Regions from separate parts of the Caldibacillus debilis DSM 16016 genome, predicted to be linked through region 2. Evidence: predicted binding sites of a transcription regulator. Region 2 holds the regulator's gene; each other region holds the start of a gene.

Region 1 (4,225 bases), on a different contig from region 2:
GGAGAAGGCCGGCTTCCGGCGCCCCTTCAGGGAATCCCCGTCATTTCGCGGGGACGTTTTCCGCGGCCAGCTGGGCTTCCATCCCTTTTCCCCGGGTCAAATTAAAGATCAGGTTCAAAAGGATGGCCGTCAGGCTGCCGATGACAATCCCGTTGGAAGTGATGATTTGCAAGGCCCCGGGCAGCCGTTCGAACAGATCCGGGGCAACGGTGACGCCCAGGCCCATGCCGATGGAACAGGCCATGACCAATAAATTTTCCTGTTTCGAAAAATCCACCGTGCTCAACATTTTAATGCCGTAGGCGATCACCATCCCGAACATGGCCATCATCGCCCCGCCCAATACCGATGCCGGGATGATCGTCGTCAAAGCCCCGAGCTTCGGCACCGAGCCCAAGGCGATCAAAAAGGCGCCGGCGGTATAGATGACGTTCCGGCTCTTGACGCCCGACAGCTGGATAAGCCCCACGTTTTGGGAAAAGGTGGTATACGGAAAAGAATTGACGATGCCGCCCAAAAGGATGGCGATGCCTTCCGAACGGTAGCCCCTGGTCAAATCCCGGTCGTCCGGCCGCTTATCGCATATGTCCCCGAGGGCGAAATAGACGCCGGTGGATTCGACCAAACTGACGACGGCGACGATCGTCATCATTAAGATGGGCGCCAAATGGAACTCGGGAAGGCCGAAATAAAAGGGTTGCGCCACTTGAAAAACATCCGCCTCCCGGACGGCGGAAAAGTCGACCTTACCGAAAAAGGAAGCCGCCGCGGTTCCGGCGATCAGCCCGAGGAGGATGGCGATGGACCGGACAAAACCTTTAAAAAAGCGGAAGATGGCCAAGATCAGGAGCAAAGTCCCGAAGGACAACAAAATATTTTCCGGAGAGCCGTAATCCGGGCTCCCTTCGCCGCCGGCCATATTCCCCACGGCCACCGGAATCAAGGTCACCCCGATGATCGTCACGACCGATCCGGTGACGACGGGCGGGAAAAATTTGATCAGTTTGCTGAAGTGCTTGGCGATGAGGAGGACGACCGCCCCCGAAACGAGAATGGCTCCGTATATGGACGGGATCCCGTATTGATTTCCGATTTCGATCATCGGCGCGACCGCGGTAAAGGTGCAGCCTAACACGACCGGCAAGCCGATCCCGAAAAAGCGGTTCTTCCAAACTTGCAAGATGGTCGCGACACCGCACATGAAAATATCCACGGATACGAGATAAGTCAATTGCTCGGCCGTCAATCCGAGGGAGCTCCCGACAATCAAAGGAACGATGACAGCCCCCGCATACATGGCCAACACATGCTGGATGCCCAAAGAAGCGATTTTTCCCCCTGACAATTTCATCGCGCGTAAACCTCCCTTTTTGTATCGGCAAAATGAATGACGCCGCCCGCCAGCGACTCGATTTTCGCCAACGATTCGACCCGGATCCCCTGTTTCCGCAGGAGGCTTCCGCCTTCCTGGAAGCTTTTTTCAATGACGATCCCGATCCCTGCCAAGGATGCCCCCGATTTTTCCGTGATCTTCACGAGGGCGCCTGCCGCCTGGCCGTTGGCCAAAAAATCGTCGATGATGAGAACCCGGTCATCGGCGCTCAAAAATTTCTTTGACACCGAAAGTTCGTACTCGCTTTTTTTCGTAAAGGAAAATACCTTTTCCGAATAAAGCGCATCCGTCATTGTGACCGACTTCTTTTTCCTGGCGAAAACGACAGGCACCCCGAGATGCAAGCCGGTCATCACGGCCGGCGCGATTCCCGACGATTCCGCCGTCAGGACTTTCGTCACCCGGTCATCCCGGAAACGGCGGGCAAATTCCCGTCCGATCTCGTCCATGAACAACGGATCGATCTGATGGTTCAAAAACCGGTCCACCTTCAAAATGTCCTCTCCCAGGACGGTTCCTTCCTTCCTGATCTTTTCAATCAGCTTCTCCATCCTTTCACCTCCCTGAATGATTCCGGAAAAAAGAAAAGCCAAAAATCATTGTACCCACCTCGATCTATGAGATGAGCAATGACTTTTGGCAAAACGGTCATGATCCAAAAAAGACAATAGGAGTCATCGCTCACCCATAGTCAGGTTATTTACGGTAACCTGGTAGAGACTTGCAAGCCATATCCTTGCAATTATATGAGTGAGTACAACAATTTTATTGGTTCCATTATATCATTGGCAGAAAGGAAATCAACCGTTGAAATGAAATGAAAGCGTTTCATTCCCTGAAAATTTTATCCCGGCCGGGACCCGTTTGGGGGAAGAAACAAAAAATTTCGTTTTTTTCACGAAGATTTCACATTCGGCCTTCGTATATGTGACTTTTATCACAGTTTAAGACTATTTGCCCTATTATGATGATAGTAACCGGTATAATCGGTTAAGGTTCGCATGAATAAAGGAGGGTGGATAATGGCAAAGGCCGCATTGCAAAATGATACGGAAAAGAAGAAATGGAAGGACGCCGAAGAATCCGGAAACCTGAAAGGGACGCTCGTTGCCGTCATGACGATGGGCGTATTGATCATCGCCGTCTGGTTGGGCGTATTCCAGTTGTTTTTAAACCGTCCGTAAATGAAGGGGGTAAAAGGGCATTATGCATAAGTATGAAAAAATATGGCTCGTTTTTGGTATCGGTGCATTAATTTTCTTTTTATCCGTCATCGGCGTCAGCGCCTTCTATCTGGGAAATCAGCCGCCCAGCTGCTTGGCGACCATCGACCCCGATAAGGTGGATCAGACGGCGCCCTTCAACGAACCGGGTTTGAAGAAAGTGGAAGGAAAAGACTGGGATTATGAACTCGTCTATGTCGCCCAAGCGTTCAGCTACACGCCGAACGAAGTGGAGATTCCGAAGGGTGCCAAGGTCAAATTCATCGTGACGACGAAGGACGTCATTCACGGCTTCGAAGTTGCGGGGACCAATGTGAACATGATGGTCGAACCCGGATATATCAGCGAAAAAGTCGCGACCTTCGATAAACCCGGGGAATATTTGGTGCTTTGCAACGAATATTGCGGAGCCGGGCACCACATGATGTATTCCAAGATTAAGGTGGTGGAAAATCAATGAGTAAAGCGCTGACAAAAATCGACCGGAAAGACGCCAAAATGGTGATGGCCCATTTATACGTCGCCTTCGTTTCCCTGGCCATCGGCGGATTGTGCGGCCTGCTTCAGGTGCTCGTCCGTACGGGGAAGGTGCAGCTTCCCGCGGGAATCAGTTATTATCAAATTTTGACCGTCCACGGCGTCATTCTCGCCCTCGTGTTGACCACATTCTTTATCATCGGATTCCAATTCGCCGCCATCAGCCGGACGGCCGGCACCCTGTCGAACGGGATCCGGAAAACGGGATGGGCCGGCTTTTGGACGATGCTGATCGGCACCGTTCTTGCGGCAACCATGATCCTTTTGAACGAGGCATCGGTCCTGTATACCTTTTACGCGCCGTTGCAAGCCCATTTTCTTTTCTATTTGGGACTGACGCTGGTCGTCGTCGGCAGCTGGATCAGCTGCGCGGGCATGGTCGCCGCTTACGTAAAATGGCGGAAGGCGAATCCGGGGAAACCGGGCCCGCTCCTCACCTTCATGTCCGTCGTAAACGCGGTGCTGTGGTTCATCGCCACCCTGGGCGTGGCTGCCACCGTCCTGTTCCAATTGCTGCCCTGGTCCATGGGCCTTGTGGATCGGGTCAACGTCGCCGTCAGCCGGACCTTGTTCTGGTATTTCGGCCACCCGCTCGTCTATTTCTGGCTCTTGCCCGCCTATATGTGCTGGTATGTGATCATCCCGAAGGTGATCGGCGGAAAGATGTTTTCGGACACGATGGCCCGTCTGGCCTTCATCCTGTTCCTGATCTTCTCCATCCCGGTCGGATTCCACCACCAATTGGTGGAACCGGGGATTGATCCGGCATGGAAATTCATTCAGGTCATTTTAACCTTCATGGTTGCCATCCCGTCTTTGATGACGGCGTTCGCCATGTTTGCGACCTTTGAATTATACGGCCGTTCCCAAGGGGCGAAAGGCCTGTTCGGCTGGGTGAAGAAGCTGCCTTGGAACGACGCCCGCTTTACCGTCCCGTTCATCGGGATGCTCGCCTTCATTCCGGGGGGCATCGGCGGATTAATCAACGCTTCCCACCAATTGAACGCGGTGGTTCACAACACGATCTGGGTGACGGGCCACTTCCATTTGACGATCGCCACGACGGTAATTT
Region 2 (4,225 bases):
ATTTGGGAGCAGGGCTAAATCACCCGGAAACGGCATGAGCCGCCGGCCCCGGAAGGCAGCCGGAGGAGCCGAAAGAACCGCTCGCCGGCCAAGGCGCAGCGTAAGCAGCCGGGAAAGCTGGCCGCCAAGGCGGCTCGATCAGGCCTGAAGAACCTGTGCAGGCGCCAGGTCCGAACCGCCGACAAGGCCGGAGAGAACCGCCGGCAGGCACGCAGCCAAAACCGCCGGGATTGACTTGAAAACCGCTTGCCGGCGCGACGGAAGACCGCCATCGCCTCGCCAAACAACGGGGGCAAAAATTTCAGAAAGCAGAGGGAATCACTTGTGAAACGGGAATACAAAATCGTGCTTCTCACCTATCTCATCATGCAGCTGTCATCGCCCGTCGGGGTGCCCTTCACCTATTATTTGTTAAACGGGCTTGGTTTTTCCGGGAAGGATTTGGAAAGCCGGAGCCTTTCCCTTTGGCTCCTGTTCAGTTTCTCGGCGGCTTTCATCGTCACGCTCTATTGCCTGAGAAGGGAAATGCGCTTCCGAAGCCAAAAAGCCGCTTCATTTCCCGTCTCCGCCTTTTGGGCGTCCGCCGGGGTCTTTTTGGCCCTCTTCGGGCAATTGGCCGCCGCAAGGATCGAAATGCTTTTCGGCGTGGAACCGGGATCGGAAAATACGAGGGAAATCATCGGGATGATCGAAAAAGCCCCCGCCATTTTCCTCGTCGCCGCCGTTTTCGGGCCGATTTTGGAAGAAGTGGTTTTCCGGAAAATCATCTTTGGGACGTGCATGCAAAGGCTCGGTTTTTTTCCGTCGGCGCTGATCAGCTCCCTGTTTTTTTCCGCGGCCCACATGGAATTCGAACATCTGCTTTTGTATACGGCCATCGGGTTCGCATTTTGCTATGTTTACCGGAAAACGAACCGCATCCTCGTCCCGATTTTTTCCCATGTGTCCATGAATGTGATCGCCATTCTTTCCCAGTTGGATCCGAAGATCTTTTCGATGTTTTGAATCTTGTGCGGTCCGGTTCTTTCAGGAAGCCAACAGGCGAAAGACAAGTCCCGGCTTGCCAAGGTTTCCCGGACCGTTTCCGCGAACAGCTTCCCTGCCTTTTCCAAAAAACGCCGCCGCTTCGGCGGCGATTTCGGTTTTATCCTTCCGGACCGTCCGAAAGGGTCTCCGCCATTTTTTCCTCTTCCTTTTTCCTCGCTTCTTCCGCGGCCAGCATCTTCCGGTAGGCCAGCTTGGAAATCCAGATGCTGAATTCATACAAAAGGCAGAGCGGCAAAGTCACCATCAACTGGGACAGGACATCCGGAGGGGTGATGACGGCGGCGATCACCAACAGGACGAAATAGGCGTACTTCCGGATCTTCCCCAAAAAAGCCGGCGTAATGATGGACAATCTGGTTAAAAACAGGATCACGACCGGAAGCTGGAACAAAATCCCGAATGGCAGGGTGATTTGGAACAAAAAGGTAAAATATTCGTTGATCCCGATGACTTGATGGATCTCCAGCCGTTCCCCCAAATTGGTCATGAACCGGATGAAAAAGGGGAAGAGAACGAAATAGGAAAAGGCGATTCCCAATATGAACAAAAGTATGGAAACCGGTATGTAGCTCAAGGTGATTTTTCTTTCTTTTTCATAAAGCCCGGGGGCGACAAAAGCCCAAATGTGGTAAAGGATCACCGGGGAAGTGAGAACGCACGAAAGCACAAAGGAAATCTGAAAGTAGATTTTCAACGGGTCGGTAATGCGGAAGGCGTTTAGGGAAAAATTTCTGGCCTCCGCCGAATGCTGCAGAAAAACGATGACCGGTTCGGCAAGGAAAAAGGAGACGATGAAGGCGAGACAGAAAAAAACGGCGACAAAAATCAGCCGTCTTCTCAACTCTTCAATATGTTCAGAAACGGTCATATCTTTATTTTTCATATCGATCGCATCCTAACGTCATGCCGTCAATTTTTCGGCTCGTCTTCTTCCTTTTTCGGCGGTTCTTCCTCTTCCGCCAGGCCTTTTGTGGCCTCTTTGAACTCCTTCAACGATTTCCCCGCCGCCCTTCCGATTTCCGGAAGCCGTTTCGGACCGAAAACCAGCAAAGCAACGATCAAAATGAGCAACAAACTGCCGGGTCCGATTGGCACAATATCTCCCTCCTCGACGTCCGAATGAAAAACGATGGCGCCCCGTATCCGGTCTTACCTATTATAATCTTTCTTTCCCTTCCCGTCCATTTTTTCCGAATGATCGGAGTAATGCTTGATAAAATAAACGAATGACTGCAATTCCACCGCCAAATCGATATGATGGACGTTGATGTTGGGCGGGACCGTGAGCCTGGCGGGGGTGAAGTTCAAGATCCCTTTGATGTTGGTGCGGATCAAACGGTCCGTCACCCCTTGTGCCGCCGATGCGGGAACGGTCAAGATGATGACCGGAATTTGTTCCTTCTCCAAGACCTCCTCCAGTTGATCCAGACTGTAAATCGGGACCTCTCCGATCTTCTTCCCGATTTTTTCCGGAGATATATCAAAGGCGGCGACGATCTTCGTATTGTTGTTCTTCGTGAAATTATATTGCAATAATGCCGTTCCCAAATTTCCGACACCGATCAGCCCGACTTTCGTCAATTCATCCTGATCGAGGGTTTTCCGGAAAAAGGAAAGCAAATACTGGACGTTATAACCGTACCCTTTTTTCCCCAGCGCGCCAAAATAGGAAAAATCCCTCCGGATGGTTGCGGAGTCGACTTTTACCGCCTGGCTCAACTCCGCCGACGATACCTTCTGTTTTCCCGAATTGTACAAGTATTGCAAAAAACGATAATACAACGGCAGCCTTTTCGCTGTCGCTTTCGGTATTTTCAATTGATCCGATGTCATCTTTCTGCCTCCAAAGCGATTTGGTTCTCCTGTTCGCGGTCATGGAAAGAAGCCCCGTTTCGGAATGGATCGGGAGCACGGGGTGGGAACGCTTCCAATCCCTTCCCATATTCCTTTTTCTACTATAATACACGATTTTTGCCCGTCTGTCTTGTCCCATTCTAAAATTAAGATCCTTTGGCCTTTCACCCGCCGTTATTGTACTATTAAAATTGGTACAGATGGGCGCGCAAACGGATTTTCTGCCCATGGAACAGCGAGGAACGGGCAATGGCCCCGCGGACGGGACGAGAAAGGCCCGCCGGAAGGGAAATCGCATCGAACGCTTAGGAGTGAACGGAATGATTTTGCTGCAGGCCAACCATATCGCAAAATACTTCGGAGCGGAACAAATTTTGACGGACGTCAAGCTGGAGATCCAAACCGGCGACCGAATCGCCCTCGTCGGCCGGAACGGCGCCGGAAAATCCACCTTATTAAAGATCCTCGCCGGACAATTGTCCGGTGACGGCGGGGAAATCATCAAACCGAAGGAGACGGCGGTCGGCTATCTGGATCAGCATGCGGGTTTGAACCCTGACGCCACCCTTTGGGAAGAAATGCTTTCCGTTTTTAAGCATTTGCAGATCATGGAAAAAAAATTAAGGGAACTGGAGCGGCAGATGGCCGACGAAAAGGTTCTCGCCGACGGCAAGTCCTATGAAAAGGTCATGGCGGAGTATGACCGGCTCCATCACGCCTTTCAAGAGGCGGGCGGATACCAATACGAAGCGGAGATCCGCTCCATCCTCCACGGGCTGAAGTTTCGCGATGACCCGAAAAGGGTCAAAGTCGCCACGTTGAGCGGCGGGCAAAAAACCCGCCTGGCGATGGGGAAGCTGTTGCTGGCCAAACCGGACGTCCTCATCCTGGACGAACCGACGAACCACCTGGACATGGAGACATTGACCTGGCTGGAACAATATTTGCAGACGTATCCGGGGGCCATCCTCGTCGTCTCCCACGACCGGTATTTTCTCGATAAAATCGTCAATCAAGTGCTGGAATTGGCGGACGGACGGCTGACCAAATATATCGGAAACTACAGCCAGTATGTAATCCAGCGGCAGGAAAACTATGAACGGGCCTTGAAACGGTACGAACAGCAGCAGGAACAAATCGAACGGATGAAAGACTTTATTCAGAGGAACATCGCCCGATCCTCGACGACGAGACGGGCCCAAAGCCGGAAAAAAGCGCTGGAAAAAATGCCGCGGATGGAAAAGCCGAAGGACGCCGGCAAAACCGCCCGTTTTTCCTTTGACATCAACAGGCAAAGCGGCAATGAAGTGCTCACTGTGAAAAA
Region 3 (4,225 bases), on a different contig from region 2:
CGACTCCATCGTCGTCGTGGAAAATATTTACCGCAGGCTCCATTTGAAAGAGGAAAAATTAACGGGACGGGCGCTCATCCGTTCGGCCACCATCGAGATGTTCCAGCCCATTTTGGCTTCCACCTTGGTAACCGTCGCCGTTTTCGCGCCGCTGGCCTTTGTCGGCGGGATGGTGGAAGAACTGTTTATGCCCTTCGCGCTGACGATCGCCTTTTCCCTGGGCGCGTCGCTCCTGGTTGCCATAACCATCGTCCCCGCTTTTTCACATACATTGTTTAAGAAAAAGCTGTACAGTGAAAAAACGGAGATCCCCCATAAGGAATTAGGGAAATTGGCCGTTTCTTACAAAAAAGTGCTGAACTGGGCATTAAACCATAAAGCCGTCACTTCCTTGATCGCCATCGTCCTTTTGGTCGGCAGCTTGATGTTGACGCCGCTGATCGGCGTCAGCTTCCTCGGCAATGAGCAGGAAAAGGTGATGTACCTGACGTACACGCCCAAGGCGGGGGAATTGCCGGAGACGACGCTCCAAAATGTGAAGGAAATGGAAGAAAAGATGCTGGCCCGGGACGACGTCGAGACGGTGCAAATTTCGATCAACCATGAAGCCGATGTCATGTCCGCGGCCTTCGGAACGGGATCGAAAGGCGCCTTGATGTACGTCATTTTTGATCCGGATACGAAAGATTTCCTCGATGTCAAAGCAAAAATTGAAGAGGAATTGAAAAAGACCGGCCATTCGGGTACATGGAAAAGCCAGGACTTTTCGGCGACCGCCTTTGCCAATAACGAGCTCAGCTACACCGTTTACAGCGAGGATTTGGACAAATTAAAGGAAACGGTGGACGAGATCGAAAAGATCATGGCCGAAAGCGACAGGCTGAAAGATGTGTCTACCTCGCTGGAAGAAAACTATGATGAGTTTACGTTGAAAGTGGACCAAAAGACCCTCTTGCCTTACGGTTTAACGACGGGCCAAATCGCCGCGATGTTGAACCCGAACATGCAAGAGGAAGTGCTGACGACCGTTCAAAAGGACGGAAAGGATCTTGAAGTCGTAATCAAAAAGGACAAAAAGACACCGGAAACGATCGACGATCTGTTGGCCCAGCAAGTTCAAACGCCCACAGGCGCCTCCGTAAAACTTTCCGATCTGGTGAAAGTGGAAAAGGGCCAGGTGCCGAACAAATTTGACCGGAGCAAGGGGCAATACTATGCCACCGTCACCGGGACCATCATCGGCGATGATGTCTCGCGGGCATCCAAAGAAGTCAATGAAAAAATCGATGAGCTGAAACTCCCCAAAGGGGTGGAATTGGGCGAAACGGGGGTCACCTCCGACATTAAAGAAACCTTTACGAAATTAGGCGTCGCCATGGCCGCGGCGGTAGCCATCGTCTATTTCATCCTCGTCGTCACCTTCGGCGAAGGATTGGCACCTTTTGTCATCTTGTTCTCCCTGCCCTTCGCGGTCATCGGTTCCTTCTTCGGGCTTTGGATCGCCGGAGAGACGATTTCCGTTTCCGTGATGATGGGTCTCTTGATGCTGATCGGGATCGTCGTCACCAACGCCATCGTGCTGGTCGACCGGATCATCCACATGGAGCGGGCGGGAATGCCGATGCGGGAGGCGATTCTGGAAGCCGGCGCAACCCGTTTGCGCCCGATCCTGATGACGGCCATCGCGACGGTCGGCGCCCTCATCCCGCTGTTGTTCGGCGAAGAAAGCAGCGGCTTCATTTCCAAAGGTTTGGGGATTACCGTGATGGGCGGTTTAACCAGCTCCACCTTGTTGTCGCTGCTCATTGTCCCGATCGTTTATGAAGTCCTTTCGAAACTCCTTCGGAAAAACCGGAAAGAAATCCAGGAAAACTGATGACCTTGCCCCTTTCCTTTCGCGAAAGGAGGCAGGAACCGAAAAACGGCCATCCGCTTTCGGGGCTGCCCGTAAGCCTGTATAGGCAAACGGGCGGCCCTTTTGATTCGGATAGCAGGGGGAGGGGCATGACATCTCTTCCTGATCCCCTTCTTGTCGCGAAAGCGCTGCCATCCGTTACATGGGAGGATGACGCCCCTTCCCTGATCCCGGAAACCGCCGTTCACCGGGACACGGATGTTTTTTGCGCCGGAAAATCCCAGGATTCAGTTTTTCGGCCGGTATAGGAAACGGTTTTTCGGCTTTTGGGAATATCCGTTTGCGCCTTCCGAATGGGCCTATCCGTTTGCCCGCCGGAAACGTCCGGGATGTTCCGGAAGGGGGCGCGGGGGGCTGATTTATCGTTTATGGCCAATCTTTCTGCAAGAACCGGGTGCATTCCCGTCGGATTGAGAATTATTTCACTAATTCGTCATATCTTTTCCGATCTTTGATCCCTTTCCCATATATAATAGGAGTGTAAGAAGTTTTTATTTTTACCCATGCGGGACTAAAAATGACCATAAGGGACAAAAATTGACCAACAAGAATAGGAGGGAATCGTCCTTGGCCATCGTTGAAAAGGAAGTTCAGAAAAAAACCGATCATTACCAAGAAATCGATGCGTTGGTTAAAAAGGGACAAGAGGCATTGAACCAATTTTTCCTGCTGGATCAGGAAGCGGTTGACCGCATCGTGAAAGAAATGGCCCTTGCCGGGCAGAAGGAGCATATGCGGCTGGCCAAGCTGGCCTATGAGGAAACGAAGCGGGGAGTTTACGAAGATAAGGTGATCAAAAATTTGTTCGCCACCGAATATATTTATCACCACATCAAATATGACAAAACCGTCGGCATCATCAAGGAAAATGTTCATGAAGGCATCATGGAAATCGCCGAACCGGTGGGCGTCATCGCCGGCATAACCCCGGTCACCAACCCGACATCGACGACGATGTTCAAGGCGCTGATCGCCATGAAGACGAGAAACCCGATCATTTTTGCTTTCCATCCGTCCGCCCAGCAGTCGAGCAAGGAAGCGGCCAGAGTCATGCTGGAAGCGGCGGTGAAAGCCGGGGCCCCCGAACATTGCATCCTGTGGATCGAACATCCCGCCGTGGAAGCCACCCGTTATTTAATGAAGCATCCGGGCATCTCCTTGATCCTTGCCACCGGGGGAGCGGGCATGGTTAAAGCGGCTTACAGCTCCGGAAAACCGGCGTTAGGGGTCGGCCCCGGAAATGTGCCGTGTTACATTGAAAAAACCGCCGACATCAAACGGGCGGTGAACGATCTGATCCTTTCCAAAACCTTTGACAACGGCATGATTTGCGCATCGGAACAAGCGGTTATCATCGACAAAGAAATTTACGAGAAAACGAAAAACGAATTGAAACAGAACGGCTGCTATTTCGTGACGAAGGAAGAAAAGAAAAAACTCGAAAAAATCGTCATCGATGAAAATTCTTGCACGATCAACAGCGCCATTGTTGGCATGCCAGCAAAAGTTATCGCCGATATGGCGGGAATCCAGGTGCCCGAAGATACAAAAATCCTGATTGCCGAGCTGGAAAAGGTGGGACCGGAAGAACCCCTTTCCCGGGAAAAATTGAGCCCCGTTTTGGCTTGTTATAAAGTGAACAGCACCGAAGAGGGATTTGAACGGGCGGAACAAATGTTGGAATTCGGCGGTTTGGGACACAGCGCAGTCATCCATTCCAACGATGAAGCGGTCATCCGGGAGTTCGGGAAACGGGTGAAGGCGTGCCGGGTCATCGTCAATCAGCCCTCTTCCCAGGGAGCGATCGGGGATATTTACAACGCCTATATTCCGTCATTGACCCTCGGATGCGGCACCTTCGGCGGAAACTCGGTATCCACCAACGTCGGGGCCGTGCATTTGATCAACAAGAAAACGGTGGCGAGAAGGCGGGTGAATATGCAGTGGTTCAAAGTTCCGCCGAAAATTTATTTCGAAAAGGACGCCACCCAATATTTGTCGAAAATGCCGGAGATCTCCCGGGCGTTTATCGTCACCGATCAGGGGATGATACAACACGGCTATGTGGACCGGGTATTGTATTATTTAAGAAAAAGGCCGGATTACGTCCACTGTGAGATTTTTTCCGAAGTGGAGCCGGATCCCTCCGTGGATACGGTCATGAAAGGCGTGGAAATGATGTTCCATTTTCAGCCGGACGTCATTATCGCCCTCGGCGGGGGATCGCCGTTGGACGCGGCAAAAGCGATGTGGCTGTTTTATGAACATCCAGAAACCGAGTTTAACGGATTGAAGCAAAAATTTTTGGAC

What was found. Region 2 encodes Rex, which represses fermentation and respiration genes when NADH is low (regulators of the CRP and FNR family bind a similar motif). Its sites were predicted from a motif close to TTGTGAAATATTTCACAA; they were not measured.
Region 1: the regulator Rex is predicted to act here: its motif matches at 2,319-2,336, upstream of A3EQ_RS22280 (cytochrome c oxidase subunit 2A).
Region 3: the regulator Rex is predicted to act here: its motif matches at 2,326-2,343, upstream of adhE (bifunctional acetaldehyde-CoA/alcohol dehydrogenase).

The regions. Positions count from the first base shown of each region.
Region 1 is NZ_KB912913.1:18,392-22,616, reverse strand. It holds gene A3EQ_RS0114660 (nucleobase:cation symporter-2 family protein) at 41-1,351, opposite strand; gene A3EQ_RS0114655 (xanthine phosphoribosyltransferase) at 1,348-1,944, opposite strand; purine riboswitch at 2,062-2,163, opposite strand; gene A3EQ_RS22280 (cytochrome c oxidase subunit 2A) at 2,416-2,577, shown strand; gene A3EQ_RS0114640 (cytochrome c oxidase subunit II) at 2,600-3,076, shown strand; gene A3EQ_RS0114635 (b(o/a)3-type cytochrome-c oxidase subunit 1) at 3,073-4,225, shown strand, end outside.
Region 2 is NZ_KB912879.1:230,537-234,761, forward strand. It holds gene A3EQ_RS0101585 (CPBP family intramembrane glutamic endopeptidase) at 325-1,005, shown strand; gene tatC (twin-arginine translocase subunit TatC) at 1,145-1,930, opposite strand; gene tatA (twin-arginine translocase TatA/TatE family subunit) at 1,957-2,142, opposite strand; gene A3EQ_RS0101600 (redox-sensing transcriptional repressor Rex) at 2,197-2,880, opposite strand; gene A3EQ_RS0101605 (ABC-F family ATP-binding cassette domain-containing protein) at 3,222-4,225, shown strand, end outside.
Region 3 is NZ_KB912902.1:160,815-165,039, reverse strand. It holds gene A3EQ_RS0113940 (efflux RND transporter permease subunit) at 1-1,876, shown strand, start outside; gene adhE (bifunctional acetaldehyde-CoA/alcohol dehydrogenase) at 2,483-4,225, shown strand, end outside.